4 regions of the Vibrio ponticus genome follow, and region 1 is predicted to be linked to each of the others. Evidence: predicted binding sites of a transcription regulator. Region 1 holds the regulator's gene; each other region holds the start of a gene.
What was found. Region 1 encodes PurR, which represses purine synthesis genes. Its sites were predicted from a motif close to TNANGNAAACGTTTNCNTNA; they were not measured.

Region 1 (8,082 bases):
AGATGAGTATCTTGCGCTCTATCGCAGTGCACTTCATTGAGCATAACTGACAAAAAAGATGAACAGATAGTGTTAAAAAGGCATCAATTGATGCCTTTTTTTACACTTTTCTCGTCTCAACTTCATATAAAGTGATATAAGCTGAGTTAAGCCACAAGAAACCTATGTTAGGCTGCTTATCCTTTGGTAACATCAAACGTAATTTTTAACCGCAATGAGTACTGGTTTGTTATTTCATAAAACCTATTTACACCCAACAAGTTCTGAATGGGTTGTGTTTGTCCACGGTGCTGGCGGTAGCTCATCGATTTGGTTCAAGCAAATTAAAGCATACAAACAGCACTTCAACTTACTGCTGATTGACTTACGTGGTCACGGCAAGTCGAGCCAACTGCTTAAAGACCTTATTTCTAATCGCTATACCTTCAAAGAAGTGACGCTGGATATTCTCCAAGTACTCGATCATTTGAAGATTCAGTCGGCGCACTTTGTGGGTATGTCGTTAGGCACCATCATAGTACGCAATCTGGCAGAGCTCGCGACTGAGCGTGTAAAATCAATGGTGCTGGGTGGGGCGGTAACCCGTCTCAATACTCGCTCACAGTTCTTAGTCACGGTTGGCAACGCTTTCAAGCATGTTGTGCCATATATGTGGTTGTATAGCTTATTTGCTTACATCGTGATGCCGCAAAAAACTCAAAAGCAATCTCGCCACCTGTTTATCCGCGAGGCGAAAAAGCTTTGTCAGCAAGAATTTAAACGTTGGTTTAGATTAGCGTCTGATGTGAATCCCTTAATGCGCTATTTTAAGGAAAGAGAGTTACCTATCCCTACGCTGTATCTGATGGGGGATAGAGACTATATGTTTATCAAACCGGTAAAAGAGATGGTCGCGGTGCACCAGCAAAGCCAGCTATTGGAAATCGCCAATTGTGGTCATGTTTGCAATATCGAAAGACCAGACGAATTTAACCAGCACTCGATTCGCTTCATCCAGCAACAAATTGGTTAAGCCTCAACCAAGGATTCTCCGCACTGCCAACACAGGGCGAATTGACCTTCATTGATTTCTCCACATTCAGGGCATTGCCAAGATGCCTCTGTGTGTGGTTGCTCAAACTGCTCAATTAACTGTTTGGCTTCCGCGCTCTTGTCTTGATCTAATAACCAGACATGGGGCGCACTTGCCTCACCAAACGGCACTTCACCTTGTAGACCAAAGATACCTTCGCCTCTTACTTCACAAGCGATATTGTACGAGCGTAGAAGCTCACACACGATGTGAGCTTGTGGAGGGTTAGTCGCACTATAGATTTTCACCTTTATCTCCGTGTCAGGCTAATTAGGGCGGTTATGCTTGGCTCTGAGATTGAGGCTGACCTCTAAATTTGTTCATTGCCCATTTAGCAATGATTGGGAATAAGCCAAGCAGTGCAAAGGAGACCAGCACCGAAGGTGACACGATTCCTGACAAACTATCGATTTGCGCTAATTGTGTCCCTGCATTTAAGTACACTGCCGTACCCGGCAACATGCCAATTTGACTGACCAAATAAAAACGGGCGGTCGTGATTGGAGTTAGCCCCATTAATAAATTGATTAAGAAGAACGGAAAGACTGGAATTAGGCGCAACGAAAACAAATAGAATGCGCCATCTTTGGCAACGCCTTGGTTGATGGCAGTGAGTTTATCGCCAAACTTACCTTGTACCCAATCACGCAGTAGAAAACGGCTGCTGAGGAAGGCGAGGGTAGCGCCTAGAGTGCTGGCAAATGAGACCAGCAGCAAGCTCGTCCAGAAACCAAATAGAGCCGCCCCAAGGAGGGTGACGACAGCCGCTCCTGGAATTGAAAAGGCAGTAATCGCGACATAGGCGGCAAAGTATGTGATGGCGGCAACAGCGAAATTCTGATCAATGAAAGAGCCTAGGGCTGCTTGCTGGGCTTTCGCGTTTTCTAACGTTAACTGATCGCCAAACTGAGTGATCAATAGGGCAATCAGTGCAATCAATGCAATGCCAATAATCAGTTTCTTATTCATCTTTGCTCTCCTTTAACCCTTCTCTACGCCCTTGAGTTAATTTAGTTCATTTATCGGGTAATTTGTTCCTATTGTTTAATAAGAACCTCAAAGCAAAGAAAAACTTTCATAAAAAAAGCCAGCAGTTGCTGACTTTTTTACTCTACTGTAGTCGAGAGAGCAGTTCTTCTCGACGAGTCTGGGGAACCACAGACCAATGTGTGCCTTTTATCGCGCCTTCTAATGACCAGAGGAGCTCTAAACTGACGTCGCTGCTGTGAGTGTCTCGAATCGCCTTATACGCTTCTACAGAGCCTGCTTCTTCGAGTTGTTCGACATTGTCGATGCCTGCTTTTTTCAGCATACGCTCTGTTGCTAGGCGCAGGTTTGGCAAATCTTTAATACGAGTCGGCTTGGTTTCGGCTTGAACCGACTTCTCTTGCTGCGCTTGAGTGTGAGCTTCACGTCCGATCTGCAGTGTTTTTTCACTGTCGTTGTACCACTCTTCGCTAAGAGCGAAGTACTTGGTTACTACCGGGAAGCCACGTTTCTGATATACGTATGGTTCGAAGCCTTGTAATTTAAATTGTGCAGCTAGAGCACTGTCTGCGCGAATATGAAGCTTATTATGTACCACTAGTGCAAACATTGTTTCGTCTGCAAAGATCCCAAACCCACCAAACATAGATCGAGATTTAATACGACCTAGCGGCTCAAATAGCCTCATTGAGTCTTTAAGAATTGGTTTATCCATTCAGTACTTTCTCGGTGTATGTGTATGTCAATACGCCACCAAATCAGGTCCGAGAGAATAGCAGTTGTGCAGGAAATAGGAGAGTAATCCGTTAACGTGCGCATTTCTACCATCGGCAACCCCGCTACCATACATATTGTCGATGACAATGATGTTTAGGCCGGTGGCTTTGCGTCCCAGCTTTTCAGTCTGGTTTGCCCTGTGCGTGACTTAATTTGCTTTGCTAAAGATTGTTTACTTAGCAGCTAAGTATCTTATTACTATGAAATAGTTGTGAATCTAATGCAAGAATTAAGTTGAATAGAAAAGACAATAGCTGACAGTTTAACCATCAGCTATTGATATAAATGCGAGTTACTTCAAAGTACTATGCTCGGACATTTGCCAGCGTATTGCTCGGTACTCTGATTTAGTTGATTTTCGCAACGGTAGAGCGATCAACGATTTCTGGGTGCATTTCAAACACACGTTTTTCGTGCTCTTTGTCCTTAATGCGCTCAAGTAAGATTTCAAATGCGTTTTTACCCACACGACGCTTAGGTTGGTGAACCGTGGTTAGCGGTGGTGAGAAGTACTCTGCTAGTTCAATGTTGTCGTAACCAATCACTGACATATCTTCAGGGATACGAATGCCTTTTTGCTGTAGGCGGCTCATTAAGCCTAGTGCCATCGTATCGTTGAAACAGAAAATTGCCGTTGGGCGTTTGTCCATCGCAACAATCTTGTCAGCCGCTAACACAGCAGTGTCACACTCGAAGTTACCTTCTAAAATCCAGTCTTCATCAACCGTCAGGTTCGCTTCGCCCATTGCGCGCTTAAAGCCTTGAATACGCTCTTGGCAAACTGCTTTTTCAAAGTGACCACTCAAACAAGCGATATCTTTATGACCATGGTCGATAAGGAATTTGGTTGCTAGGTAGCCACCTTCTTCTGCGTTATCGATAATCTTGTCGGTTTGAGAGCTCTCTGGACCCCAGTCCATGACCACTTTAGGAATGTCTTTATGGCGATCTAGCATCTCGCTCAGTTCTTCAGTTAGGTCAGAACACATTACTAAAATGCCGTCGACACGCTTTTCTGCAAGCATGCGAATGTAGTCACGTTGCTTCTCGTAAATACCGCCGGTATTACAAAGGATCAACGTGTAACCTTGACGGTAGCAGTAGCTCTCTACGCCATCAATGACTTCAGAGAAGAAAAGGTTCGTTGATTGAGTCACCAACATACCAATCGTACGTGTGGTATTACATTTTAAGCTACGAGCCACCGCACTTGGTGCGTAGTTTAGCTCTTTTACTGCTTCCATAACGCGTTCTTGAGTCGCTTCTGCAACAAAACGCGTTTTGTTAATTACGTGTGAGACTGTCGTAGTTGATACGCCAGCGAGGCGAGCAACGTCTTTAATAGTGGCCATAAGGTATGATCCTATTTATAGCTGCCACATGGCTATTCACATTTTTGAATAAAACTGGCAGAAAGTAATAGAAATACAAAAACCGCTTTTTTACAGCGGTTTGTACTTGATTCGTATTTTTTTATCGTTTGCGGCTTCGATTTTAGACCGCATCGTCGCCAGTAGCAAACGAAAAACCCATTCATTGTTGACGAATGAGTGTTTTAGCTCTCTTCACCCACTAGGTAGTTGCAGTCCAATTCTAAGAAAGCAACCAGCAGTGACGCCACAGAAGAGTAGAAACCGAATGAATCTAAAGTTTGGCTTTTCGCGGCAAACTTAGGCACCCAGTTTAAAATGTGCTGACGAATAAACGCTTCTTGCTCTAGCAGTGCATCGTTGAGATGACGCTCTTGTTCAAGTTCGTTAGAACGAATGATCATGTTACCAAGCAAATCGAGCTCAATGGCAATGTGATCAGCAGGCTCGTTCAAATCTTGGTTAACGGCTACGCCATGCTTAGTCAGCAGGGCATCCATCTCGTTTGCTGGTTCGTCATGCAGCAAACCAGTCGTGCCAACGTACATAGACGCATAAGGCAGTGCTGATTCTTTGTCTGACTTCAAGAACAAGTCGCAAAAGTCAGCGGCAAGTTCAAGCTGACCATCTTCACGGTCAATCTGACGATTTAACGCATCAACAAGGCGGTCAACCGCAGGTTTTAGCGTTGGGTTTTCACCCAGACCGGCAAGAAAGCCTCGAATAGCAGGGCTTTGATATTGCTCAAGTTCTGCTTCTGTTAGCTCTTTAGCGAACAGACTAGAAAACCACCAGTAAATCTCTGCACGTTTTTCATTAAACGCTTTTAATTCTTGCATCTCGCAATGCTCCAAGTTTCAGTACTATTAATATTTTAGCGAACAAAAATGAATAGCGATAACACATGTTGTGATTAAATGAGTCAAAAAATGGCAAAAGATTAACAACTGCGCTAGTTTTGTCTTGAATCAATAAAAAATCATCTTTCTAGATTTTAATATAACAAATACTAGAAATGTTACGATTTATGAATAGAATACACTTGAAATTAATTCCCAATGTAAATTAAGTGGTTTAGATGAGCTATCACGTATTAGTAGTAGAAGATGATGCGGTCACTCGCAGTAAGCTAGTTGGCTACTTTCAAAATGAAGGTTACACAGTCAGCGAAGCTGAAAGCGGCGAGCAGATGCGCGACACCCTACAAAATCATTCGATCGACTTAGTTATGTTAGACATTAACCTTCCTGGTGAAGACGGTCTGATGTTAACTCGCGAACTGCGTAGTCAATCGGACATTGGAATTATCCTGGTAACAGGACGCACGGATAGCATTGATAAAATCGTTGGTCTAGAAATGGGCGCAGACGATTATGTGACAAAACCGTTCGAACTTCGTGAATTGTTAGTGCGCGTGAAAAACCTATTGTGGCGCATCTCTGCGGCACGTAACGCGGGCACTATGGTTGATCAGAAGAATGACGCAAATATTGTTCGCTTTGGCGAATGGATGTTTGACATTCAACGTCGCGCGTTAAGCCGCAACGGTGAGCCAGTAAAACTGACTAAAGCAGAATACGAGTTGTTGGTAGCGCTTTCTTCGTACCCGAACCAAGTACTAAGCCGTGAACGTATTTTGAATATGATTAGTCATCGTGTTGATGCGCCAAACGACCGTACCATCGATGTACTGATTCGTCGTATGCGCGCTAAAATGGAATTTGATCCGAAGAACCCACAAATTTTTGTTACGGTTCACGGTGAAGGTTACATGTTCGCTGGCGATTAAGTGACTAACCGAAGTTGAAAACAAAAAAACCGAAGCAGATGCTTCGGTTTTTTTATCTTAAGTAAGTTAGCCGCTAAGGGATTAGACCTTACTTTGTGATGGTTCGATTACGGACTCTTCGGTATTTGAAACCCAGTCACGTAAATCTTGCCACAGTCGACCCAATGTCTCATGCCAGTAACGCTCGGTCTGTTCTAAGTAAATTGCTTTTGGCATGTACTTGTTCCAGAACTGATCAATTTCATTTTGTGCTAGATAGTTGGTTGGCGCTGGATAAGGTTTCAATCCCGCAGAATGGAACTCATTCAGTGCACGTTTCATGTGACTGGCAGAAGTGACCAATACCAACTCTTTATGCTGCACAAATGCTGCCGCTTGACGCGCTTCTTCCCAAGTATCTTTGGCTGTTTCCAGCAACACGATATCGGATTTAGACACCCCAAGTGCCAGAGCCACTTTTGCCATCATACGCGCATTGCTAACTTCTGAACCGCCTGAATAACCAGACAAGATTAACTTTGAGCCCGGGTAGATACGTTGAATACGAATGCCTTCAGATAGACGCATTAATGCTGTGCGGCTAAGCTCTGAAGTCGGTGGAATCTGATCGTCGACTACATGACCGCTGCCCAACACCATGACATAATCGATAGGCTTATCGACGGGTAAGAAGGCAGTGTATTGGCGTTCAAGTGGCATCAACAAACGAGAAGACAGAGGCTGGAACGCGATCAAAAAGATACCGATAAAAGAGAACAGCACCACAAAGCAGCCGGTTTTCTGCTTTCTGGTAAACATGATCAGCATTAAGCCCAAAAAACCAATGATCAGCATCGCTGGCAGAGGCATGAGTAAAGACGAAACGATTTTTTTCAGCTCAAACATACTAAAATAGTCCGAAAAAACACCAGTTGATTATAAATTAAGAGAATCGCTCTTTATATCTGCTTTTCTTGTGACAGAATAGCGTCGCGAAGGGTCTATTGACCTTTTGAGATGATTTTTTACAGTTGTTGTTGGCTTCTTTCCACTCTTTTTTGAGTATGCGTTGGCGTTGACCGGTAGTTTCACTACTGGTTTTGACTCAACCGCACAAAGAGAAGGGAGCGACAAACACTGCATGATGGGTTCGACTAAAGAACATTTTCGCTCTGGTCAGAGTGTTGTGCTTAGAATGCTAGGCTACCAACCTCTCGTCGCGACTAAAACGTTTTTTGCTCGAACAAAATTTACCACAAAAGGTCAGCAGACCTTTAACATGATAACCCAAGCCGCTGTGACTGAAGACCGCAATTTCGACGATATTGCCCACAAATTTGCAAAAAATATTTATGGTTCCGACAAAGGTGAGATCCGCCAAGTAATTGTTTGGCAAGATCTTGCACAAGCTCTCGCCATGCTACAGAGTGACCAACAACGCCTGCAAGTCTTAGACGCAGGTGGTGGTCTGGCACAAATGTCACAAAAAATAGCCAAACTCGGACACCAAGTGGCGCTATGTGATCTATCTTCTGAAATGCTTCAGTTAGCGAAGCAGGACATTGAATCGAATGGCTTGCTAGATAATTATCGCCTGATTCATTCTCCCGTGCAGGATATTGCGCAGCATATGCCCGCACCAGTGGACTTAGTGATGTTTCACGCAGTGATGGAGTGGTTGGTGGATCCAAAATCCGCCCTAGAAACAGTATTGGATCAAGTGAAGCCTGGCGGCATTGCTTCCATTATGTTCTATAACCACCATGGCTTGGTTTACAAGAATGTTGTTTGTGGCAACCTTCCTCATGTGTTAGAAGGGATGCCTCATCGCAAGCGCTTTAAACTGCAACCACAAAAAGGCTTAGTGCCACAAGATGTGTATCAGTGGATTGAAGACGCAGGGTTTGAAATCTGCGGTAAATCCGGCATTCGTTGTTTCAGTGACTACATTGGCAACCGAATGAACATGGGCGATTACCAATTTGAAGATGTACTGGCACTTGAAGAGAAACTTTGTCGACAAGAGCCATACCTCTCATTAGGTCGATACATACATGTATGGGCACAAAAGAAAGATAAACAGGAATAACAATGAGTGAGATGACTCT
Region 2 (8,082 bases), 2.3 Mb from region 1:
TGGGTGTCGGTTACAGCTTCTAAAACACAAGATGCCAGCCTCTCAGCCCATATATGGTTGAGAGGCTTAGCAACCACAACCCGATAGCCCTCCTCCACCGAAGCCAAACAACGCAGAATTACAAGGCAGAGTGATAGTGTTCAAGCGAGTCATGATGTCATTGGCAGATAACTGACACCATTCTTCCACCCTGGTCAGCATTGATGCACCGCAACCCGCGGCAACTTTAAGGAAAGCAAATGAACGAACTTCTTTCACTCCCACAGCTTCTTGGGTACTTGGCACTACTGGTTGCCATCATCGGGGTCCTGCAAACCAATGATATAAAGCTAAAACTGTGGATGATAGCGGGCTACGTAGTCCTCGCGTCACACTATGTCGTTCTAGGCTCAATGGTGACCGCCGGTGTTCTTCTGATTGGCATACTGAGAAACATCGTCGCGCTAAAGTATCATTCGTTATGGATCGCGCTGACATTTTCCATCATATACTTTGCGATGGGTATTATGATGATGTCTAGCCCAATTGATTTACTCCCCGTTATCGGAGCATCTATCAATACTATTGCGATTGTTACACTTCAAGGCATTAAGATGCGTGTTGTGCTTATTGTGTCGTCATTCTTTGGCATTGCCAATGCGGTTGTGGTCGGTTCCATTGGTGGTTTAGCTATCGAGAGCATGCTGCTCGTTTTCGGCTTAGTCACGTTATATCGCCTATTCAAACGCCGGCACAGAACTAACCAAGCCGATCTCAACCTCTAATTAAGCAGAAGCAACCAACTCCGCGATAAAGATCGCCCTTTGAATCAATTGTTGGTTGCTTCTTTGTTTCGCTACAAATTCATTATTCCGCACTGACCACTTCTCTGCCCTTAATAAGAACGACAAAATAACAATGCCAGTCGATAGTGCTCATAAATTGTGCACCATCACAATTCGGAAAACTTGCTCTCGCCAATTACATAACAATCCAATCACATCATTTAACCATTGCGATTATTGGTTAACCAAAAGACCAGAAAAACCGCACATCGAATCACACGTCAAAGACTAAGACTAAGCCATTGGCATTATGACTTTTTTTACTTTAAAAACTAATACCGAAACAATATTGGTTGACCAATTAAAGGGGATTATCTGTGACATTGCTCAACCAATTGTACTTTTTACTTTGACGCTTTTGTACATTGGTCGCAAGATTGGCTTGGGCAACAAAGAGGCGCATCGAAGGGCTAAAGGCTCTCCATTAAAACTCCTTTGGTCGCAAAGCTTATAAAACACCATCAAAGGTGAAAGCGCCTCAATAAAAACAGTAAACCAGTGAACGATCATCTTGAGAAGCAAACGGCAAAGTTTGTCTACACTTTTTAAGCTTATTCAAGCGGTTGATCAGCTCACGAAATTAAATTTGTTAGAGAAGTAAAGGTATTGCCACATAACTCTTGAGATAGGTTGACCAATTGCTTTGTTTGGTTATGATGGCGTGAGTAGTAATGGAAATAAGCGATAATATCATCATGGTACCTTTTGAACCCAAGCGTCCTTACCAAGAATTGGGTTTGGTTTTACGACAAGAACTCATTGACGGGCACTACCGCGTTGGCGACCGCCTTCCACCAGAGCGCGACATAGCTGAACGGCTTGACGTCAGCCGCACTGTCGTGCGCGAAGCGATCATCATGCTTGAGTTAGAAAACCTTGTAGAAGTAAAAAAAGGTTCTGGTGTTTATGTCACGCATATTCCTGACCAATCACCTCATCGTGAACGCATCATCAGTGATGAAGCGGGACCATTCGAAATGTTACAGGCGCGACAGTTACTAGAAAGTAACATTGCAGAATTTGCTGCAATCCAAGTGACGCCTGGCGACATCGCCAAAATGCGTTCAGCACTTATCCTAGAGCGCAAAGAACTGGCAGAGCAAAACGCACAATGTGTGGGTGACGAGCTGTTCCATATGAGTATTGCAGAAGCAACACACAACTCTGTGTTGGTTGATATGCTGAAGCAATCATGGGACCGTCGTGAGCAAAGCCCTATGTGGCAAAAGCTTCACTCGCGTATTAGCGGTCATGACTACCGCCAAGAGTGGATGGAAGACCACGCGAAAATCCTAGCTGCGATGCAGCGTAAAGATCCAATCGCTGCGAAAAACGCCATGTGGCAACACCTTGAAAACGTAAAGCAACGACTTCTCGAACTTTCTGATATTGATGACCCGGATTTTGATGGCTACCTATTTAGCTCCAATCCAGTTGTCTTGTTAGGTGGCGGGAAATAATCCGCCTTTTTAGGAAGCTTTACTAGCTACCTAATCATACATTCATCCGTCGTTATATTTATGCACCACTTAGTCACTCACTAGCTGAGCGGGTTAAGTGTGCCTATTAAAAGGTAATTTGTCATGGAACAAACGTGGCGTTGGTACGGTCCTAATGACTCTGTATCACTCGATGATATTCGCCAAGCTGGCGCAACTGGTATCGTTAATGCACTGCACCATATCCCAAATGGTGAAGTGTGGACGAAAGAAGAGATCTTAGCTCGTAAAGCGATTATTGAAGCAAAAGGGCTCACTTGGTCTGTGGTTGAAAGTGTACCTGTACACGAAGAGATCAAGACTCAAACGGGTAACTACCAACAGTGGATCGAAAACTACAAACAAACCCTGCGCAACCTGGCGCAATGTGGTATCGACACGGTTTGCTACAACTTTATGCCAGTTCTAGATTGGACTCGTACTGATCTTGAATATGAAATGGCGGATGGTTCAAAAGCACTGCGTTTTGACCAGATCGCGTTTGCCGCTTTTGAACTTCACATTCTAAAGCGCCCTGGTGCCAATGCTGATTATACTGAAGCGGAACAAGCGCAAGCACTTGAATACTTCAACAACATGTCTGAAGAGCAAGTTAAGCAGCTAACCGCCAATATTATCGCCGGTCTACCAGGCGCAGAAGAAGGCTACACACTAGAAGCATTCCAAGCACAACTTGATCGCTACGCAGGCATCAACAAAGACAAACTGCGTGAGCACATGCGTCATTTCCTTGCAGAGCTTATGCCTGTGTGTGACGAAGAAAACATCAAGATGGCGGTTCACCCAGACGATCCACCGCGCCCAATCCTAGGCTTACCACGCATCGTTTCAACCATCGAAGATATCGATTGGTTAACTGAGAAAGTACCTAGCCAGAACAATGGTATCACTATGTGTACCGGCTCTTACGGTGTACGCGGCGACAACGACCTAGTTAACATGATCAAAAAGCACGGCGATCGCGTTTACTTTACTCACCTACGTTCAACTAAGCGTGAAGAGCATAACCCAATGACTTTCCACGAAGCGGCGCACTTAGAAGGTGATGTCGACATGTACGGCGTAGTGATGGCGATTCTTGAAGAGGAACAGCGTCGTGAAGAAGCTGGTGATCTACGTAAGATCCCAATGCGTCCTGACCACGGTCATCAAATGCTGGATGACCTGAAAAAGAAAACCAACCCAGGTTACTCTGCGATTGGTCGTTTGAAAGGTCTGGCAGAAGTTCGCGGTTTAGAGCTAGCGTTAAAGCGCATGTACTTTACAAAATAACCCTGCCTAATTATGACAAAGCCTCGCATTGCGAGGCTTTATTGTATCTCAGCTCAAATCGAGTTTATTCGTCTTTCTCAGCCGTTTTGCCATCGATATATGGCCAGTAATGGTGGCCGACTCGAATCAGCAACGTCGCAGCCGCAAGCACAAAGGCTGCCAGTGATAGCCACACAATCATCACCGAATCGAGCTCTTTCATACCCAGCGTGATATAGCGCGCGATTGCCATCATCGCGATATAAATTGGGTAGCGCACCGGGATCTTACCGTTCATCACAAATTGCCCAACCATGGCGAGCACTTCCAGATAGATAAACATCAACAGAATATCTTCCAGTAACACACGCTTTTGCACGTAGATATGGACGAATTCTTCCACCATTGCCCACACTGTCGCCATAGTAATGGCAACCAGCAGCACAGCTTCAAGAATATGGAAAATCTTCAGAAATGGGCGACTAAACGAAGGAGGTAAATGGGAAGGCATTATGACAATTCCGCTCTGTTATTATTAATATCACGTAATAATATCACGGAAATATGACAAGCAATGCCCCTACCTTGGTAGGAGCATTGTTGAACAAAGGGTTTAAAGCAGCACAAGGTAAGTCAAAAATACCAGTGACAATACGTAAATCACTGGGTGCACTTCTTTACCACGACCCGCGACTAGCATTGAAAAGCTGTAGCTGATAAAGCCCATAGCCATACCGTTAGCTGGCGAGAAGCTCAGCACGGTGAACATAATGGTAAAGAAAGTCGCAATACGAGACTCTTTCTGATCCCAACTGATTTGCCCCAAGCGACCAATCATGTAGATGCCCACAACCACCATCGCTGGCGCTACCATCGCGGCTGAGAAAATTGAGAAGATTGGGTACATAAACAGGGATAGTGCAAACAGACCTGCCACCATCACCGCGGCTAGACCCGTTTTGGCACCTTGTGAAGAGGCAATACCTGACTCAGAGAACGCAGTGATTGATGTGGTACCAAGAATTGAACCGATCACCGTACCACCAGCATCCGCAACCAGAGCTGAACGTGCATTTGGCACTTTACCGTCATCATCGATAATCCCCGCATCACGCCCCACCCCAACGATAGTGCTTAAGCCATCAAAGAAGTCGACAATCAGGAAAATCACCACGATAAACAGCAAATCGAACCATTTGTCTGCCGTTAAGCCCGAAATATCAAAGACTGCGCCAAAGGTACTATCAATACTTGGTGGCATTGAGAAAACCTGATCAGGAATCGGCGCATTGTTGGTGCCCATGACAAGGTCAGCAATCACGGTTAGCAGAATCGCTGACACAAACGAAATGAACGTCGCTAACTTGATGTCACGAATCATACAACCGAGAGCGATAAAAATACTGATGTAAGCAATCAATACTTGTGGGTTAGAGATATCACCCATGCTGACCAAAATGATTGGGTTTGAAACAATAATCCCGGCATTCTTAAGACCCAAAAACGCAATAAACATACCCAGAGAAACGGTGATCGCCAGCTTAAGATCTTCTGGAATTGACTCAATTAAAGTCTTGCGAATATTGGTCATCGACAGGATCAAGTAAACGATACCCGAAAGGAAAATACCAAACAGCGCTTCGTTCCACACCAAAGCCACTGAACCGCTGAGTAGCATGCCTTTAAAGAAACCGTTCATACTCATGCCCGGTGCAAGCATCACCGGGTAGTTACCCCAAATACCCATAATCAGGGTTGCAATCGCTGCCGAAAGTGCCGTTGCGGTAAACACCGCCCCTTTATCCATGCCCGGAATGCCACCGAGAATGGCTGGGTTAACCGCGAGAATATAGGTCATAGCGAGGAAAGTAATAAAGCCCGCGTATAACTCAGTACTGATGGTGGTTTTGCGCTCTGAGATCTTAAAGATCGACTCAAGAACACTGCCAGATTTTTGCTCTTTAAGGGTAGATTCGAGACTCACTATGTAACCTTTGCAACTGTAAAATAAGTAGAGGGGTACACATGCTGAATAGAGAAAATCTTGGCAAGTAGCCAAGACTTACTGTAGTCACCAAGATAGGCTCGGTGGTAGAGACATCCAGTCCAATTCACTAGATATATACAGCACGTAAACGTTTGCGCGAATTGTATTGATCTAGAGTGAATATTCAACTGTTTTTGCCCAAAACCGACAAAATAAGCAAACGTTTGCTTCGAAGGTGCCAGCAAATACCACTTTATTAACCAACATGGTGCATATACTGCGTTGCTTAAATCCTCGACAAAGAGTCCCTGAACGAGAAAACCACCGAGATCGACTTTAACGCTATGGATTGCTTGTTTTCCTTGTGGAGATCCTTAAGATCGTGCTACTCTTCGCCTCCATTTTTCTGACCTATTTTTCACCACTCAAGTGATACTTCTTGGTCAGTGCTATCTTTAAACTGTCGACTCTTCTCGACACCATCCAACCAAATGTGGAACGTTACATATGGGCAAAGGTACTCTATATATCGTCTCGGCACCGAGCGGCGCTGGTAAATCTAGCTTGATCAATGCGATGCTGGAAACCAATCCAACATACGCGATGAAAGTATCTGTGTCTCACACAACGCGCGGCATGCGCCCGGGTGAGCAAGATGGTGTGCACTACCACTTTGTGCAAAAAGAGCTGTTTGAAGAACTTATCGAAAAAGGCCAGTTCCTAGAATACGCAGAAGTATTCGGTAACTACTACGGCACTTCTCGTGTATGGATTGAAGACAACCTAGACAAAGGTATCGACGTATTTCTTGATATCGACTGGCAAGGTGCTCGCCAAATCCGCGAACAAATGCCACTAGCAAAAAGCATTTTCATTCTGCCACCATCAAACGGTGAGCTAGAGCGTCGTCTTAATGCTCGTGGTCAAGATAGCGAAGCTGTGATTGCAAAACGCATGGCAGAAGCGAAATCAGAGATTTCTCACTATGACGAGTATGACTACGTTATTGTGAACGATGACTTTGATAATGCACTGGTTGATTTCAAATCAATCATTCGTGCAGAAAGATTGAAGCAAGATAAACAAGCTGCTAAATATAAAGGCATGCTTGAAGCGCTACTGGCTGAGTAAGGGTCTCCCAAAAGCCATATCACCGACGAGAAAACGCTTTGGCTAGAATATACTGGCTTTAGGCTGTATAATTTCTCGTCATTCAAAATTTTAGTTAACTATTTGGAGTCCTCATGGCACGCGTAACTGTTCAAGACGCTGTTGAAAAAGTTGGCAACCGTTTCGACCTAGTACTGATTGCGGCACGCCGCGCTCGTCAAATGCAAACTGGCGGTAAAGATTCACTAGTGCCAGAAGAGAACGATAAGCCAACGGTTATCGCTCTACGCGAAATCGAAGAAGGTCTAATCACTAAAGAAATCCTTGATGCTCGTGAGCGTCAAGAGCAGCAAGAGCAAGAAGCAGCTGAACTGGCAGCAGTTAGCAGCATCGCTCACGGTCGCTAATAGACTTTCTCTACAACTATCTTCCGGGCCTAAAGTTTGTATCTATTCGATAGCCTCAAAGACGTTGCCCAAGAATACCTAACAGAGCCTCAAATTGAGGCTCTGCGTCAATCTTATGTGGTAGCGAAAAATGCCCATGAAGGGCAAACCCGTTCAAGCGGGGAACCTTATATCATCCACCCTGTTGCTGTTTCTCGCATCTTGGCCGAAATGCGCCTTGACCTTGAAACCCTTCAAGCCGCTCTCCTGCACGACGTAATCGAAGATTGCGATGTCACCAAAGAAGATCTTGAAGAACAATTTGGCACTTCAGTTGCTGAACTGGTGGACGGTGTCTCTAAGCTGGATAAGCTTAAATTTCGTGATCGCAAAGAAGCCCAAGCAGAAAACTTCCGCAAAATGGTGCTTGCCATGGTGCAAGACATCCGCGTTATTCTGATCAAACTGGCTGACCGCACACACAATATGCGTACGCTCGGTGCTCTGCGCCCAGATAAAAAGCGTCGTATTGCCCGCGAAACTCTTGAGATCTACTCTCCTTTGGCACACCGCCTTGGTATCCACAACATCAAAACTGAATTGGAAGAGCTTGGCTTTGAAGCCCTCTATCCAAACCGCTACCGCGTTCTAAAAGAAGTGGTCAAAGCGGCACGTGGTAACCGTAAAGAGATGATTCAACGCATCCACGGCGAAATCGAAGGTCGCCTAGAAGATGTGGGTCTTAAAGCACGCGTCGTGGGTCGTGAGAAAAACCTGTTCTCTATCTACAACAAGATGAAAACCAAAGAGCAGCGTTTCCACACCATCATGGATATCTATGCATTCCGTGTGATTGTGGACAGTGCCGACACCTGTTATCGCGTACTGGGTCAAGTACACAGCTTGTACAAGCCACGTCCTGGTCGCGTAAAAGATTACATTGCGGTACCGAAAGCGAACGGCTACCAATCTATCCATACTTCAATGGTCGGCCCTCACGGCGTACCCGTAGAAGTACAGATCCG
Region 3 (8,082 bases), 230 kb from region 1:
CGATTACCATCACTTCCGGTGAGACGGTATTGGTTGAGCGTTCACGTACCGACCTTCGCACTATTTGGGCTGAGACCACACATAAGATGCAAGCACTTCGTGATAACCCTGCTTGTGCTGACCAAGAATTTGCGGCGAAGAAAGATAACTCGGACCTAGGTTTGAATGTGTCGCTGAGCTTTGATGTAAACGAAGATATTGCTGCGCCTTACATAGCGAAAGGTAGCAAGCCAAGAATGGCAATCCTGCGTGAGCAAGGTGTCAACTCGCATGTAGAAATGGCCGCTGCGTTTGACCGTGCAGGCTTTGAAGCCACTGATGTGCACATGAGCGACATTCTTAGCGGACAAGCGGTACTGGATGAATATAACGGTCTAGTTGCGTGTGGCGGCTTCTCATACGGTGACGTATTAGGTGCTGGTGAAGGTTGGGCGAAGTCGATTCTATTCAATGCCCAAGCACGTGAGCAGTTTGAAAGCTTCTTTAACCGTCAAGATACTTTCTCACTCGGTGTGTGTAATGGCTGTCAGATGCTGTCTAACTTAAAAGAGTTGATTCCGGGTGCTGAGTTGTGGCCGCGTTTTGTTCGCAACGAATCAGAACGTTTTGAAGCGCGCTTTAGCTTGGTTGAAGTTCAGAAGTCGGACTCGGTATTCTTTGATGGTATGGCTGGCTCTCGTATGCCAATCGCGGTATCACATGGCGAAGGTCGTGTAGAAGTACGTGATACGCAGCATCTTGCGGCGCTTGAAGCTTCAGGAACGGTTGCTGTGCGTTACGTGGATAATTTTGGTAATCCAACTCAGCAATACCCTAATAACCCGAATGGCTCACCAAACGCTATCACGGGTCTAACCACTCAAGATGGTCGAGTGACGATCATGATGCCACACCCAGAACGTGTATTCCGCACTGTGGCAAACTCATGGCATCCAGATAGCTGGGGTGAGAATGGTGCTTGGATGCGCATGTTCCAAAATGCGCGCAAGAACCTAGGTTAAGTTAGAGATGGGTTAACTGTTCGTAGTAACCGCTAGCAAATGAGCCGCCAACGCAATCGCAATGGCGGCTTCTCTTTTCGATTCCGGTCGTAGCGTCGCGACTAATATGAAGAAAAATGGCGCATGGCTAGATTGAGAGCGCGGTTTGTGCTCTAATACGCCGCCCCAAAGGAGGGGAATGATCGACTTAGCTGAGCGGGAATGCAGCAGGCGAAGTCATTGTTAATAATTCATTAGAGCAAAGACTATGACCACAAGTAAAAAGTTTGCAATTCGCGTATCAGAAAAGCGTAACGGTTGGTGTGCAGAGATCACTCGCCAAGTAACTTCTCGTAAGCAAGTAGTATCAAAGCGTGAACAAGGTTTTGAAACTGAAGCACTTGCACAAGAGTGGGCTGAAAAAGAGCTAGCACAATTCGTTGAGAACCAAGTTAAACGCAACGAGCGTAAAGCGGATCAACGTGCAGAGCGCAATGAGCGTCAAGAGCGTGAAGCAGCAGAGCGTAAAGCAGCAGCAATGCGTCGCCGCAGCGAAGCAGCACTTGCAGCAGAAGCTGACGAAGAAGATGAAGACGATTTCTAATCGCTGATAAAATCTGAATCTAAAAAAACCGCCGAGAGGCGGTTTTTTGTTTCTATTCAGTAAAGCTTTGAACGAACTTAGCGGAACTGACCAGCGTCAGGTAGAAACTCAAAGCCAGCCGTGGCGAGTTTTGCCTCTAGCGCCTGACGGTCGATATCAAAAAACTTTACTAACTCATCCAGATCGCCAGCGAAGTCATCACGCAGTTTCAAGTTAACAATGCTCATTAGCATGATCGGGTCCATGCTCTCAAATTTGCTGAGATCCATGCTTAGTCCTCAAAGTCAGAGATAAGAAGGTTAGCCGCCGCGAAAGCCGCTTTTTCACGAACTTGCATATCTAGATTAGTATCGGCGGCAATTTCGTTTAGCGTGCGTACGGCACAGGTAATAGCCTGAGGAATATAGCCTTGGTCACCACTACCAATTTGTGCGTAAAGCTCGCGTACCAAATCACAACAATCGTAAACTTTCATCGTATTACTTCCACTATAAATGAGAACTTCTCTCACTATACTGTTTCTATTGGTTAAGTTCAAAGCCTGATAAACGCTTGAGATTGCGCTAACTCAAAGCCGGTTTAGGTTTGCTGCTATATTGCCCAGTTTTGTTATTCAGCCTTACTTATTGAGCCTTATTTATTGAGCTGTAGTTATTCAGTTCTAGCGATTCAGTTGCAGTTCTAATTGCTGAGTGACTTCTGGTGCAAGGTTAAGTTGTTTGGCTAACTCTTGCAGATAGGCTCTTTCCATAAAGTTCTGCTCATCAACCACGATCAGTGATGCAAGATACACTTCTGATGCTTGTTGCGGAGTACGAGCCAGTTGAGCGATTTGAGTTGGGTCGAGCGGTTTGTTGAGCTCTGCATGGATCAGGGCTTGCAACTGCGGATCAGCACCTGCTTGTTCCATTGCTGATTCAATATGCGCCATTTCAGCTTGGTCAACATGCCCATCGGCTTTGGCTGCGGCAATCATTGCTTTGAGAATAAGTTGATCATGGACAGTGTCGTTGGCATCAAAGGCTTCTGGTGCTGCTTGCGGATTGGATTGTTTGCCCTGCCAATCGTTATATACCTTGTAAGCCAGCGCGCCTAGAGCGGCTGCACCACCGACTTTAAGTGCATTTTTGCCGACTTTTTTACCGATCTTTTTACTCTTTTTTGAGCCCATAAGTAGGTTGACCAGTCCGCCGCCAACCGCCCCAGCACCAAGAGATTTTAGAGTATTTGATGTTGATGCGCTTTTGAGTTGTTGTTGCCCTTGGCGAACCACATCGGAATTAAGCGCCTGATTAAGCAATGATTTGATATCCATAAATACCTCTAGTTATTGGCTGTGAAGGGAAGATCACATAAGCCAGATTAACCGAAGGAAAATGAACGGGGGATTAATGAAATGGAATCGAGAATACGGATGTGGGATGCGGGGTAAAGAAATTAGCGGAAGAAAACGAGAGTCGAGATAAACTCAGACTCTCGTCTAATATAGTCGTGATCGTTAAGCGACATTCTCACAGCGCCTTCATTCCGTAGCGCAGCGTTCCGTCATCCGTGAGCTTGCGTTCTGTTTTTATTCCGTTGCGTAGCCGTGGATGCCGAGCTGTTCGCCGTCTAGGTAGGCTTTGCCTTCACGCATTTCTAGACGATCGTCCACAAACCACTTGGCGACCATAGGGTAGATGCGGTGTTCTTGATTTTGCACGCGTTCAGTGAGTGATTCGACGTTATCTTCGTCGAAAATTGGCACTTTTGCTTGCAAAATCACTGGACCGCCATCGAGTTGCTCAGTGACGAAGTGAACACTTGTACCGTGCTCTTCGTCACCGGCGTGGATCGCTCGCTGGTAAGTATTTAGACCAGGGTACTTAGGCAGTAGAGAAGGGTGGATATTGATCATACGACCTAAATAGTGGCGCACAAACTCGCCACTTAAGATACGCATATAGCCAGCAAGGATGACTAAATCAGGTTTAAACTCATCCATTTGGCGCATTAGCTCATGGTCAAATGCGTCACGAGTATCGAATGCTTTAGGGTCTAGAAACACGCCTGCCGCTCCTGCGATTTTTGCACGTTCAAGTGCGTAGGCTTCCACTTTATTAGAGAAAACCGCCGTCACTTTACCATTCGTAATCGTGCTTTCGCAGGCGTCGATAATCGCTTGCAGGTTGGTACCGTTTCCGGATACTAAAACAACAATACTCTTCATAACTTAGTTGATCTCTACTTGCTCTTCATCTGCTTGTGCTGGTGCAATGGTACCAATAACCCAAGCATTTTCGCCTTCTTGCTGAAGCAGTTCTACCGCTGCATCAGCTTGCTCAGCGGGTAGTGCAACGATAAGACCGACACCACAGTTAAAGGTGCGGTACATTTCGTGCGTGGTCACATTGCCTTGTTCTTGTAGCCACTTAAAGATGACTGGCCATTCCCAGCTGTTGCCATCGATAACGGCTTTGGTGCCTTCAGGCAATACGCGTGGGATATTTTCCCAGAAACCACCGCCAGTGATGTGCGAAATTGCATGGATGTCATGCTTTTCGATCATCTTAAGCGCTGATTTGATATAAATTTTGGTTGGTTCTAGTAGGTGTTCACCAATCGTGCGACCTTCTAGCTCTTGATTTTTGTCTGCGCCAGACACTTCAAGAATTTTGCGTACCAGTGAGTAGCCATTTGAGTGAGGACCACTTGAACCAACAGCGATAAGCGCGTCACCAGCGGCTACTTTAGTGCCGTCGATAATGTCTTCTTTTTCAACCACACCAACACAGAAGCCAGCGACGTCATAGTCTTCACCTTCATACATACCCGGCATTTCAGCCGTTTCACCACCGATAAGCGCACAACCAGCTTGTACACAGCCTTCGGCAATACCAGACACTACGTCAGCGGCTGTATCAACGTCGAGTTTGCCTGTCGCGTAGTAGTCAAGAAAGAATAGTGGCTCAGCACCTTGTACGATAAGGTCATTAACACACATTGCCACAAGGTCGATACCGATGGTGTCGTGCTTGTTCATATCCAACGCTAGGCGCAGTTTAGTGCCGACGCCATCAGTGCCAGAGACTAGCACTGGTTGCTTATATTTGGTTGGCAGTTCACATAGGGCACCAAAGCCACCAATACCACCCATTACTTCAGGGCGACGAGTACGTTTTACGGCACCTTTGATACGATCAACAAGTGCGTTACCTGCATCAATATCAACGCCAGCGTCTTTATAGCTAAGAGATGTGTTATTGCCACTCACGGGAAGTCCTCGGTCTAGTCAATTGGATATGAGAAAACGGCGCTATTCTAACAGTGGATAAAGTGCAATAGCAAACGTTTGCGCAAGTTTTTTCTCTTACCCTAGATCAAGAAAAACAGAATGAAATCGTATATAATCTGAAGGTTTGTTTAAAAAATACTAAAAAGCCGGAGATGGACATGAAAGTTGTTGAAGTTAAACACCCGCTTGTTAAACACAAAATTGGTCTAATGAGAGAAGGTGACATCAGCACAAAGCGCTTCCGTGAATTAGCGACAGAAGTTGGTAGTCTACTAACTTATGAAGCAACCGCGGATTTTGAAACCGAGAAAGTAACCATTGAAGGCTGGAATGGTCCAGTAGAAGTTGATCAAATCAAAGGTAAAAAAGTAACTGTAGTGCCTATCCTACGTGCAGGTCTTGGCATGATGGACGGTGTACTAGAGCACATGCCAAGCGCACGTATCAGTGTGGTAGGTATTTACCGTGATGAAGAGACACTTGAGCCAGTACCTTACTTTAATAAGCTTGCTTCTAACATTGACGAGCGTATCGCGCTAGTTGTTGACCCAATGCTTGCAACGGGTGGTTCTATGATTGCAACCATCGACCTTCTTAAAGAGAAAGGTTGTCAGGCAATCAAAGTACTTGTACTTGTAGCAGCACCAGAAGGTATCGAAGCACTTGAGCGTGCACACCCAGACGTAGAACTTTACACGGCAGCTATCGATGAGAAGCTAAACGATAAAGGTTACATCGTTCCGGGTCTAGGCGACGCAGGTGACAAGATTTTCGGTACTAAGTAGACCGAATTAAATGTAAAAAGAGGAGCTTCGGCTCAAGCCATTGCGCTTTCGAGGTGCTAATGTCATAGCATGATACTCATCAAAGCCCCATACTCGTACCGTCACAGATACGTATGGGGCTTTTATATTGGACAAAAAACTGGCTCAAAGATAATTCAAGTTCGAGTACCCGAAGCTGTTGGTGTGGCGTAAAAATCAACAGGTGTCGCAATCCTCTATGTGATAACTTCTCCTTACAAGCCATAAACAAACGATCCCATCCCCGTATTCAAAATCAGCGGCAATCAAGTTACAGTTTAAAAATCACACACCAAAAACTAACGTTTACAGAGCCATCTATAAGCTCATGTTCGGTGTTACTTAGTGGTGTCGAACTTCTCTTTCCAAGTAAGAAACATCATCTCTGTCACGCCAAGGGACACAATCGCGCCACTATGTAGCTTGTCAAGTTCAACCGTCGCAATGGAGATGAACTTGTCAGCATCTTTAATCTGATTCTCAACGCAGAATTGCTCTAACTGACTCTGCACCTCATCACCGACAATCATTTCTCTGATGATTTGGCCGATGGCTTGTTTGCGCTCGCTGCGGTACTTGATTCTATACGAATCAATAACACCAATAGATTTCTCGACAACCTCATACTGATGGCTAGAACGCTCGTAAGCCCAAGCAAACACCTCTAGTGCAGGCATATGATCGCCTGTCTCATAGAAATAAATCAGAGACTTAACATAGTCATCTTTAGGAACATCGACAAAGCTTAATGGGCAAAGATTTTCTTGGATGAACGGTAAGTTGCAACTTAAACGTGCGGTACGCTTATTTACATCCTCAAACGCTTGAAGATATGACAGGTGCATGAGTAAGAAGAATGATTGCTCAAATGGGTCGTCAATTTTCTCAGCCTTTCTTAGCAGTAGTGTAAACAACTCTTCGAGTTGCTGCGGAGCATTTAGCGGCATGTAAGAAGTCTTGGTAATGTTGACCTCAATTTGTCTGATCTGACCGCATGCGAAGCTATTAGAGAGTAAATCCTGCGATAGAAGCTGATGCAAGTTCCTGATCACGAAAGGAGTTACAGAAAGCTCTTCGGCATTCTCAATCAAAAACAGAATGGCTTCTTTGTGGTTTAAGATCATAATGGTTTCTTCATCGAACTTACCATCAGCAGCCTCGCCGACTTGCAGTAGCTTTTCGGTATCAAGAATTGAATATGTGTTCCCCTCTAATCGACTAGAGTTGAACGACAAGTCTATGAGAAGTTTTTGTGCAATGTCCTTAGCATAAGTCCCAGCAGCCAGTTTCTTGTTGAAGCGTTTACCTAACGCCCTGAGTTTGAATGCGGTATCTTCTGGCACATAGCGCGTCTTATTAGGGATGTAGTTTTCAACTAAAGAGTGGTCATAGGACACTTTAGCGCGTGTATAGGAGGGGGATTCAAGGCGCTTAAGCTTTTTTAAGGACTCTTGAGATAGCAAGATAGCTTTGTCATGCTCTGACTCATTTTCTGGATCCTCTGGCAATGTGTCCTTATTTTCGACTAGGGACAGGTATCTAAGGCCACTTCTTTGACCAGATGTAGCAATGCGAGACTCATCTGTGAGCCTCTTTAGGCGTCTTTGAAGTGTCTTTTCAGTGATATTAATGAATAATAGTTCATGAATCTCACTTCTTGATAGAGGCTTACTCGCTCTATCGATAGCACTTTGAATGAACTCAAGCTCTTGTTCAATAGTGATTAAATCTTGCTTCATGGTCTACTTATAACTGTCCTTAATAGTGAAAACATAGCACCACTAAGGACAATTAACAACCACTAAGGACACAGTTGAGGACACATTTAAGCACTAAGGACACGATGAATACTCGAACCTATAACACCACGAAAGCGCAAAGGCTTGGCTTCGGCTCCTCTTTTTATTTTTTCAGCGTTAGTGTCCCGCCTACGCGTGGGGCTGAACTTGGTTTGTGATCGGCAGGTTTACGATTGGTAGCCTTCGCACCACTTGGTTTTGAATAGTTTGGCTTCGCGTTACCAGATTTATTGTGGCTTGGTTTGCTATGGTGTGGTTTGCCGCCATGCGCTTTGTCGTCTTTTGCTTTGTAAGATCCGCCATCGCGGTTTGGCTTGCTGTAACCTTTGCCTTTATTGTCGTTTGCGCGATCTTTGTAGCTTGGTTTGTCATTGAAGCGATCACGATTGCGTTCATTACCCTGTTCATAACTGCGTTCGTTATTACGAGAATGGCCACGCTCATTGTTACGCTCGTCATTGCGTTCACCGCGACGCTCACTGTTATAGCTATTGTTTTGGTTGCGACCTTTTTTCGAGTTCGGCGCGTGACGGAACTCATCAGCGTTGCGACCTTTAAACGTGCGTTCTTTTTGATTACGGCGTGCTGTTGAACCTTGGTTCTCTTCACGGCTATCAAACAG
Region 4 (8,082 bases), 460 kb from region 1:
TCAGTACTGATTCAATGACATCGTCCGCCCATTGATCAATCTCATCAACATGAATAACCTTACCTTCGAATGTGTCGGAGATAAGTTTTTGCACCAGACCACGAGCTTCGTAAATAAGTTTAGACGCACGCTTTTGCTGAGCAAAACGACTCTGTCTCTTAGGTCGAATATAAGATTGAAGCGTAACTTCTTGAGCTGGTGCTGGTTCAACACCCTCTTCAACAGGTTTAAATTGGCAACGTTTGTCCGAAAGTGTTTGATCAACCCACGCAAGCTTAACGCCGTTATTTTTCAATTGTTGAATGGCATTGGCATTAGAAACTCGACCAGCATTGGAAAGGTTAACACGCTGACTATGTTCTATCGCTGTCACAAACATACCCACAGCCAGAGTATCAATAGAGATCTTTATAGAATTTTTTGGATCATACTGCATCGTGATATCAAATTTCGTATCCATTCAAAGCAAGCATGCATTATATTACGACCACTAAAATATATCCTCCTCCAAAGTATTGTTTGCGTTATTTTTGTTCATACTTAAGTTTAGAAAACTCTAGCAGTTCACAAAATCTTCATAACTCACTCGCAAAATTTACTCACTATCGAGTTAATACTTATTTATATGTGCTAAACGAAAGCGCCCTGTTGACAAACAGAGCGCCTAAATATTCACACTACATTCTCAATTTCTCTAAAACCACTTGTTGATCTAAATAACTATGGTACTCGGTGTAATCTAAGCCTGAATCGAATATATATTCAGTTGCAAGACGAATAACCGCCTCTAATAACTGATCGGCTTGCCATGGCTTTTCAAAATATTGATTAATACCAGCGGTATTAATCGCTTGAATGGTGTCACTATGTGTCGCCTGCCCGGTGAGTAATATCTTCTTAGTCTTGCTGAAGCGTCGGTCACAACTCACTTCAGTCAGTAACTCTACGCCCGTTTTGCCCGGCATCACATGGTCTGAGACCAATAGCGCAATATACTCGCCTTCCGAGTCCAGCTCATCCATAAGCGTTAACACTTCATCAGCTGATTCGCAATCTTCAATATTGAGCCATTCAGCCAATGGCTCAAGATCTTGCAATACCGCGCTCAGAACCTCTCGTTGGTCGTCGACACAAATTACATTTAGCTTGTCCATGTTAATCCTCGATAGGTAATTTAATTCGAAAAATAGTTTGATGTGGTTCGCTTTTAACCGCGACAGACCCGCCATATCCCGAGACAATTCTTCTGACAATAGAGAGTCCTAATCCCAAGCCAAACGATAACCCTCCTTTTTTTGTGGTGAAATTAGGGTCAAATATTCGTCTACGAGTATTTGAATCTATTTCAGGTCCATTATTCGTAATCGTGACTAATATTCGATTACGATTTAAACGGGTTTTAATTTCAACTTTCGGCTTTTTGGTCTGGGTCATCGCATCGCATGCGTTCTTGATAATATTGATCCAAACTTGCACCAACTCAGTTTGCGACCCTTTGAATTTTGGCAACTCTCCCGGGCTTATCCTCACTGCAACGGGGCGTAAATCACTTTGTAATAACGCAACAGCACGATTGATACTTTCATTAATATCAACCTCTTCTACCGTATCAATATCGGCGCGCCCTAACTGTTTTACTGAGCGTACAATCCCAACCGTATGTTTTGACGCCGAGCGCAGATCATGCAAATCCCGCCCCATTTTCCAATACTTGACTGCCAACTGAGGATTGCGTAGCCAATGTTGAGAGAGCTGATCGCTTGGCAGTGCTCGAGCAAGATCTTTTGCCGTAGCTCGATCTAAACCATAGCGTCGCTCTATCTCCTTTGCCCGTTGTCGCACATCACTAGACGTACTTTTTTGTCCATACAATAAGCCGTGATCAAAAAACTGACTCGCTTCTGGATGCAGCTCTTCCAGCAGATTAACAATCACGCTCTCTAGCCGCTCAGATTTGCTACTTACCACACCAATAGCGTTGTTTAGCTCATGCGCAATGCCCGCAGCCAGTTGCCCGAGAGTCGTCATCTGCTCAGCTAAGTTGAGCTTTTTCAGTGCTTTTTCTTTTGCCAGTGCCTCTTGCGTTGCACGCCACTGCCGACGTGACAGCTCGTTAACGATCACCGGCGTAAACTGAGCGGTTAAAGGACCAAACGTCGCTTCCTCAATAGCCGGAATGTTGCGATCTATCCAAGCTAAACGCGCATCGGTCTTTGCAATTACCGTCGATGACGCTATCCACATACCGGAAAAGAAGCTGTGCACGCCAATAAAAGCACCTTGGCTGGCAGAGAACACCTTGGTTGTGTTCTCGCCTTTTTCCGATACAAATCCTTGCAACTCGCCATCCAAAACGTAATAGAGTCGCTCGTTTCGTCCATTCTGCTCAATTAAGGTTGCCCCAGCTTCCACCAGCAGTGTGCGTTCTGGTTGGCTGAAATAACGATTTATTAAGCTCGATACATCTGGTTGATACATTACTTAACCAATATGCCCCACTGAATGTAAAACCCAAACCAAAGCAAAACTAAGCCCGACGCCGACGACGCCAAGAATCACCCCCACTTTCGCCATTTGACTGCTTTCTACGTTGCCAGTGGCGTGAGCCAACGCATTAGGTGGCGTACTGATCGGTAAGGACATGCCCAAAGAAGCAGCAAAGGTCACCACAAGGATCAATGTTACTTCACCACCAAGTGGTGCAAGTGAGGTCATTGATGCACCTAGCGCCGCCATGATTGGCATCAGTAAGTTTGCCGTTGCGGTGTGCGACATAAAATTCGCCATTAACAAACAGAGGAATGCCGCCCCAAATAGCACCACATAAGGTGAATACTCATCAAACGGAATACTGTGCACCACCAAACTCGCCAGCCCAGTTTTGTCTAACGCCAAGCCAAGTGCGATACCACCCGACACCAGCCAAAGCACGTCCCATGAAATTTTCTTTAAATCTTCTTTATTAATAATGCCGGTCAATGAGAACACCGCAACCGGAATAAGCGCCACCGTGTAAGAGTTCATGCCATGTGTAGAACCCATCAACCACAATAAAATCGTCAATCCAAAAGTGATGTACACCACGATAGCTTTCGGCGTTTTCAGGAACTTACCTTTAATCGATAAGTCGATGCTCTTTTGCTCTGCGGTAAACAGTGCATTAATTAAAAACCAAGCGAGCGCCATCATCACAACCACAAATGGCACACCGAACGCCATCCATTCCCCAAACGAAATGTAGTTATCACCGACGAGATATTTAAGTGCGATAGCGTTTGGCGGCGTTCCAATTGGCGTGCCGATGCCGCCGATATTCGCCGCAACCGGGATACAGAGTGCAAACGCCACCCGTCCCGGATCTTTGGGACCAAACACTGCGATAACCGGAGTTAAGATCGACAACATCATTGCTGTTGTTGCCGTGTTTGACATAAACATAGAGAAGATCGCGGTGATCAACATCAGCCCAAGCATTACGTACTTAGGATCGCTACCAAACGGTTTAAGCAGTACGCGCGCTAAGTTAACATCCAAGCGATATTTGGTTGCTGCCATCGCAAGGAAAAAGCCGCCCAAGAACAGCATAATTATTGGACTGGCAAAGGTAGCCATGATTTCGTTGTATTTGAGCAGTTGACCAAAATGCGCCTGCCCTTGGTCTAAGCGGAAAAAAATCAGACCTTTGTCAGAGAGCATCAACAGCTCAAGTACGATGATGACCACAGAAGTGGCATAGATCGGAATCGGCTCCAACACCCAGCATAAGGCTGCCAACAAAAAGATTGCGATAACCCTTTGTTGTAAAATCGTTATTCCTTCAAATGGAAACGCACTTAACGGCATTAAAAGAATCAACAGTGGAATCACCACTGGAATGATGTATTTCAAATAAGAACGCATTACGCTACTACTCTTCCTGAGATTTTAAATTGTCTGCTGCAATCATCCTCCTGTTTTGCTTGCCAAATTTGGTGTTAGATCAATGAATTCACATTCACAGATCACGCTGTTAAGAAAATGTGCTTTATCTCTTACTTTGTAACTATTGGTGAGTTATCACACCTTGCGCAAACGTTTGCTTTTTGTCTTTATTCCAGTATGATTCGTCGCAGTTTTCAACGTCTTTAGATTAAAGGGTATGTATGTTTGGTACAGCAACTAGTGAAAATTCTACTCGTGTTCTGCTTTTAGGTTCTGGTGAGCTAGGTAAAGAAGTCGCGATTGAGTGTCAGCGTCTAGGCTTGGAAGTGATTGCCTGTGACCGATATGAAAACGCACCGGCTATGCAAGTGGCGCACCGTAGTTACGTTTTAGATATGCTCGATGGTGACGCGCTAGCAGACATTATTGCTAAAGAGAAACCGGCATACGTGGTTCCTGAAATAGAAGCGATTGCGACTTCAAAACTGGTTGAACTAGAAGCGCAAGGACTGAATGTAGTACCCACTGCCAATGCCACCAAACTTACGATGAACCGTGAGGGCATTCGTCGTCTTGCTGCTGAAGAATTGAAACTGACAACCTCCCCTTACCGCTTTGCCGATAACTACCAAGACTTCACAGCTGCGGTAGAAGCAGTCGGTATCCCTTGTGTGTGTAAGCCAGTGATGAGTTCATCGGGTAAAGGACAAAGCGTAATTAAAAGTGCAGATGACGTAGAGAAAGCTTGGCAATATGCGCAAGAAGGTGGTCGCACTGGCGCTGGACGCGTGATCGTTGAAGGCTTTATTGATTTTGACTACGAAATTACTCAGCTAACGGTTCGGGCTGTGGATGGCGTCCACTTTTGCGCACCAATCGGACACCGCCAAGAAGACGGCGACTACCGTGAATCTTGGCAACCACAGGTAATGTCAGACCGAGCACTAAAAGCGGCGCAACATGCGGCAGAAAAAGTCGTCAATGCTTTGGGTGGTTACGGCATTTTTGGTGTCGAGCTGTTTGTAAAAGGTGACACTGTCATTTTTAATGAAGTCTCCCCTCGCCCTCACGATACTGGTCTGGTGACGTTGCTTTCACAAGATATGTCGGAGTTCGCGCTGCATGTGCGTGCATTTACTGGCATGCCAATTTCAGCGATTAAGCAATACGGTCCGTGTGCATCCGCGGTTATCTTGGGTCAAGGTACTTCGAGCAACATTCGCTATGAAGGTTTAGCCGATGCGTTAAATGCGCCACAAACGCAAGTGCGCCTATTTGGTAAACCGGATATTGATGGTCGCCGCCGTTTAGGTGTGGCAATCACTCAGCGCCCGACTACAGAACAGGCGATTGAAGATGCGATTACTGCTGCAAACAAAGTGAAAGTGATTTACTAGATTTCGCTAAGCTGTCCATCTCAGGTTGGACAAACTTAATCGATTAAAAAACGCTTGGCGACTTATCATCGCCAAGCGTTTTTGCGTTATCGTATTACCCGAAAATAGTTAGCAACTAACTCTCAATCAAATACACTTCTTCTGCAAATCGAGTCAGGTTATTACGCACAATGCGTGGGTGGTTCTCATCACCTTCATCACGGTAAAGCTTCGTGATTTTGTAATCGGCAAAATGACGACGCACTTCTAACTCAGGCACGGAAAACGGAGGACCTGCCATCTCTTCTTGAACATAATCTAACGTCACAAGAAGAATGCGAGCACCAGGATTCAATAAGCCCTTAAGACATTCCACATAAGCGTCACGCATCTCTTCCGGTAGCGCCACCAGCGCCGCACGGTCATAAACAATATCCACTGGCTTGAGTGGCGCTGTGAAATAGTCGCCGACATAAATCGACAACTCATCAAATTGGAACAACTCATGCTGACCATTGATTGGCATAACCATCGGGGTATAAAAGTGTTCTGCGAAAAATGCACGTACGGCAATATTACTCAGCTCTACGCCCTGTACGTCTTCATGTTTCGTTGCTAACCAAACCAAGTCTTCTGACTTACCACACAGCGGGACAAACACTTTGTCACTGTAGTTAGGTTTGGTGTGTTGCCAATAGTTAATAAGCAGCGGATTCACGTCTTCAAGGTGAAAACCAATCTGGTTGGCAGCCCATTTATTGTGCCAAAATTCTGGATCTTTCATTTTATAATTTTCTCAGCTGACTTTTGAGCGCTAAGACTATCGAAAAGCTCATCAAAGTTAAACAGACCATTCAGATTAGGTTCATTTTGCATCGATATACTTAGTTACATCTTGAAAGTGAACTTCCTGTAATAGCGCAGTCAAAATTAGAGCAATGAGCTGTAATTGAGATCTAGTTAAAACTTTTGAACTATGACTTTTTGCTAGGATTGAGTTTGCTCAGGTAGCCCCCATAAATAGGGTAACGAACTGTTTTGTTTAGGCGTAATTACTTTTTAATTCCCTTTTTTCTAAGCAACGACAATTCTGAGGAGAGTGAATGAGCTTATTCCTACGCACCACGGCACTAATGCTTTTGATGCTGAGCCGTTCTCCAGCTTTTGCCGCGATGCCGATGCCATCTCCAACCAATGATGGCAGCCGAAGTGCAAACCAAGATCAGGTTTGCTCTAAAGCCTTCAAACACAATCTAAGTGGTTTGTATGGCATTTCTTCAACCGATTCAAAGCCATTACAGCCTTATTCTGATTTCGACGTGCTTTACAGTAAAGCGCACCAAGCTCAATTCGAGCTAGAAACTATCTGTAAAAGTACCGCCCTACTCACTGGCACCGACGCCTACTTTGCTGGCGTAAAATCTTCTCAGCGTGCCCAAGAAAAAATTGCATTAGAACTGGATGGTCAAGTTAACCGTATCACTGACCTTGCCCGTGCAACTATCGTGGCAAATGATGTAGCAAGCTTGATGGAAGCGTTTGAAGTTCTGGATCGTGAAACTACCATCGTTAAAGTGAAAAACCGCTTTAAAAAACCGGCAGAGTCAGGTTACCGTGACTTGAACGTCTTGGTGAAACTGCCAAAAACAAATCTGGTTGCTGAAGTGCAATTGCACCTAAAAGCCATTGCGGATGTAAAATCTGGTCCTGAACATAGCTTCTATGAACAAATTCAGCGCATTGAACGTACCGCAGATATCGAGCAGCGCGCCATGACTGAGTTTGAATTAGCACAAATTAATAGCATGCGTAGCCAATCTCGCCAGCTGTATCAGGATGCATGGCAACCCTACATTACCACTCATTTGAGTGCGGCATAATACTCACTCAACAGGCTGAACTCTCAGCCTGTTGTTTTACTTACCTTGAAAACTTACCTTGCCCAGCTTATTTACCAGTTCGCCAGTTCTTGACCTATAGTCAAAATAAGTACTCTCTTTCAAATAAGCGATATGGGCAAAATCTTCTTTTGTGCTGCTTCACCGCTGCTGGTTGCAATCAGCAGCTTCGCCTCTGAGGTCTCTTCAACACAATTTGGACCTTTGCATACTTACGCCCAATCCCCTTTTATCACTAACGGTCTTGCCCCCCAGTTACGTTCTGGCTTTTCGATGCCAAATCACGCAGTCGAACTCAATGCCTCATTAGCATTAGCCAGTATTTGGGCGAACAACAGCGTATACGAACTGGACTATTATCAAAACCAACTGCATCTCAACGGCAAATGGCAGATAAATGAAGCTTGGCAATGGGAAATTGGTTATCGCATTAATCATGCGGGCAACAATAGCTTAGATTCGCTCACGATAGCGTTTCATGACTGGTTTTCGATTGACCAGAACGGTCGAGATGAAGTGGACAACGATCGATACATCATTTCTGCGCCAAGTTACGGTATCGATGAAAAAGACTTTCATGGAGACATCATCAGCCAAGGCATTTATAGCTACTTACAATACCAACTTTACCAACACGATAATCACGGACTTTCGATAGGGCTAAGCCTTTACTACAGTGATTTAGGCAGTGGCTTTTTTGCTCATAGTGACTGGGAACAAGCATTACAGCTTAACTATGGTTTTTTAACTGGCAATCACGCTATTGATGTCACCTTAAGTCAAACTTTTCGTGACGTACCGACAAATTTTGACCAAATGCCCTATGTCGACAACAACTGGTTTGTCGGCGGGAGCTACCGTTATCAGTGGTACCAAAATCATTTTTT

Region 2: GZN30_RS13515 (NCS2 family permease) is a predicted target of PurR. The motif match lies at 5,774-5,793, and genes of this name have one in related genera.
Region 3: purM (phosphoribosylformylglycinamidine cyclo-ligase) is a predicted target of PurR. The motif match lies at 4,904-4,923, and genes of this name have one in related genera.
Region 4: purT (formate-dependent phosphoribosylglycinamide formyltransferase) is a predicted target of PurR. The motif match lies at 4,064-4,083, and genes of this name have one in related genera.

What each region holds. Positions count from the first base shown of each region.
Region 1 is NZ_AP019657.1:693,744-701,825, forward strand. Features, by position in the region: gene glgA (glycogen synthase GlgA) at 1-40, shown strand, start outside; gene GZN30_RS03100 (alpha/beta fold hydrolase) at 215-1,012, shown strand; gene GZN30_RS03105 (putative signal transducing protein) at 1,009-1,320, opposite strand; gene GZN30_RS03110 (TVP38/TMEM64 family protein) at 1,352-2,041, opposite strand; gene GZN30_RS03115 (TfoX/Sxy family DNA transformation protein) at 2,184-2,774, opposite strand; cyclic di-GMP riboswitch class I at 2,886-2,983, opposite strand; gene purR (HTH-type transcriptional repressor PurR) at 3,184-4,188, opposite strand; gene torD (molecular chaperone TorD) at 4,392-5,045, opposite strand; gene torR (two-component system response regulator TorR) at 5,285-5,995, shown strand; gene elyC (envelope biogenesis factor ElyC) at 6,077-6,880, opposite strand; gene cmoM (tRNA uridine 5-oxyacetic acid(34) methyltransferase CmoM) at 7,272-8,063, shown strand; gene mukF (chromosome partition protein MukF) at 8,066-8,082, shown strand, end outside.
Region 2 is NZ_AP019657.1:2,996,022-3,004,103, reverse strand. Features, by position in the region: gene GZN30_RS13545 (nucleoside-specific channel-forming Tsx family protein) at 1-23, shown strand, start outside; gene GZN30_RS13540 (hypothetical protein) at 67-258, opposite strand; gene GZN30_RS13535 (YgjV family protein) at 240-764, shown strand; gene GZN30_RS13530 (FCD domain-containing protein) at 1,496-2,284, shown strand; gene uxuA (mannonate dehydratase) at 2,408-3,595, shown strand; gene GZN30_RS13520 (phosphate-starvation-inducible protein PsiE) at 3,660-4,085, opposite strand; gene GZN30_RS13515 (NCS2 family permease) at 4,188-5,558, opposite strand; purine riboswitch at 5,623-5,722, opposite strand; gene gmk (guanylate kinase) at 6,069-6,692, shown strand; gene rpoZ (DNA-directed RNA polymerase subunit omega) at 6,806-7,078, shown strand; gene spoT (bifunctional GTP diphosphokinase/guanosine-3',5'-bis pyrophosphate 3'-pyrophosphohydrolase) at 7,115-8,082, shown strand, end outside.
Region 3 is NZ_AP019657.1:466,592-474,673, forward strand. Features, by position in the region: gene purL (phosphoribosylformylglycinamidine synthase) at 1-1,001, shown strand, start outside; gene GZN30_RS02055 (DUF3622 domain-containing protein) at 1,249-1,584, shown strand; gene GZN30_RS02060 (DUF4250 domain-containing protein) at 1,662-1,853, opposite strand; gene GZN30_RS02065 (YaeP family protein) at 1,856-2,059, opposite strand; gene GZN30_RS02070 (tellurite resistance TerB family protein) at 2,246-2,899, opposite strand; gene purN (phosphoribosylglycinamide formyltransferase) at 3,155-3,793, opposite strand; gene purM (phosphoribosylformylglycinamidine cyclo-ligase) at 3,797-4,837, opposite strand; gene upp (uracil phosphoribosyltransferase) at 5,017-5,643, shown strand; gene GZN30_RS02090 (Fic family protein) at 6,000-7,400, opposite strand; gene rluF (23S rRNA pseudouridine(2604) synthase RluF) at 7,564-8,082, opposite strand, start outside.
Region 4 is NZ_AP019657.1:1,151,604-1,159,685, reverse strand. Features, by position in the region: gene GZN30_RS05100 (HD-GYP domain-containing protein) at 1-436, opposite strand, end outside; gene GZN30_RS05095 (response regulator) at 678-1,154, opposite strand; gene GZN30_RS05090 (ATP-binding protein) at 1,156-2,478, opposite strand; gene GZN30_RS05085 (SLC13 family permease) at 2,482-3,900, opposite strand; gene purT (formate-dependent phosphoribosylglycinamide formyltransferase) at 4,143-5,318, shown strand; gene GZN30_RS05075 (thiopurine S-methyltransferase) at 5,434-6,081, opposite strand; gene GZN30_RS05070 (RelA/SpoT domain-containing protein) at 6,401-7,177, shown strand; gene GZN30_RS05065 (DUF3187 family protein) at 7,310-8,082, shown strand, end outside.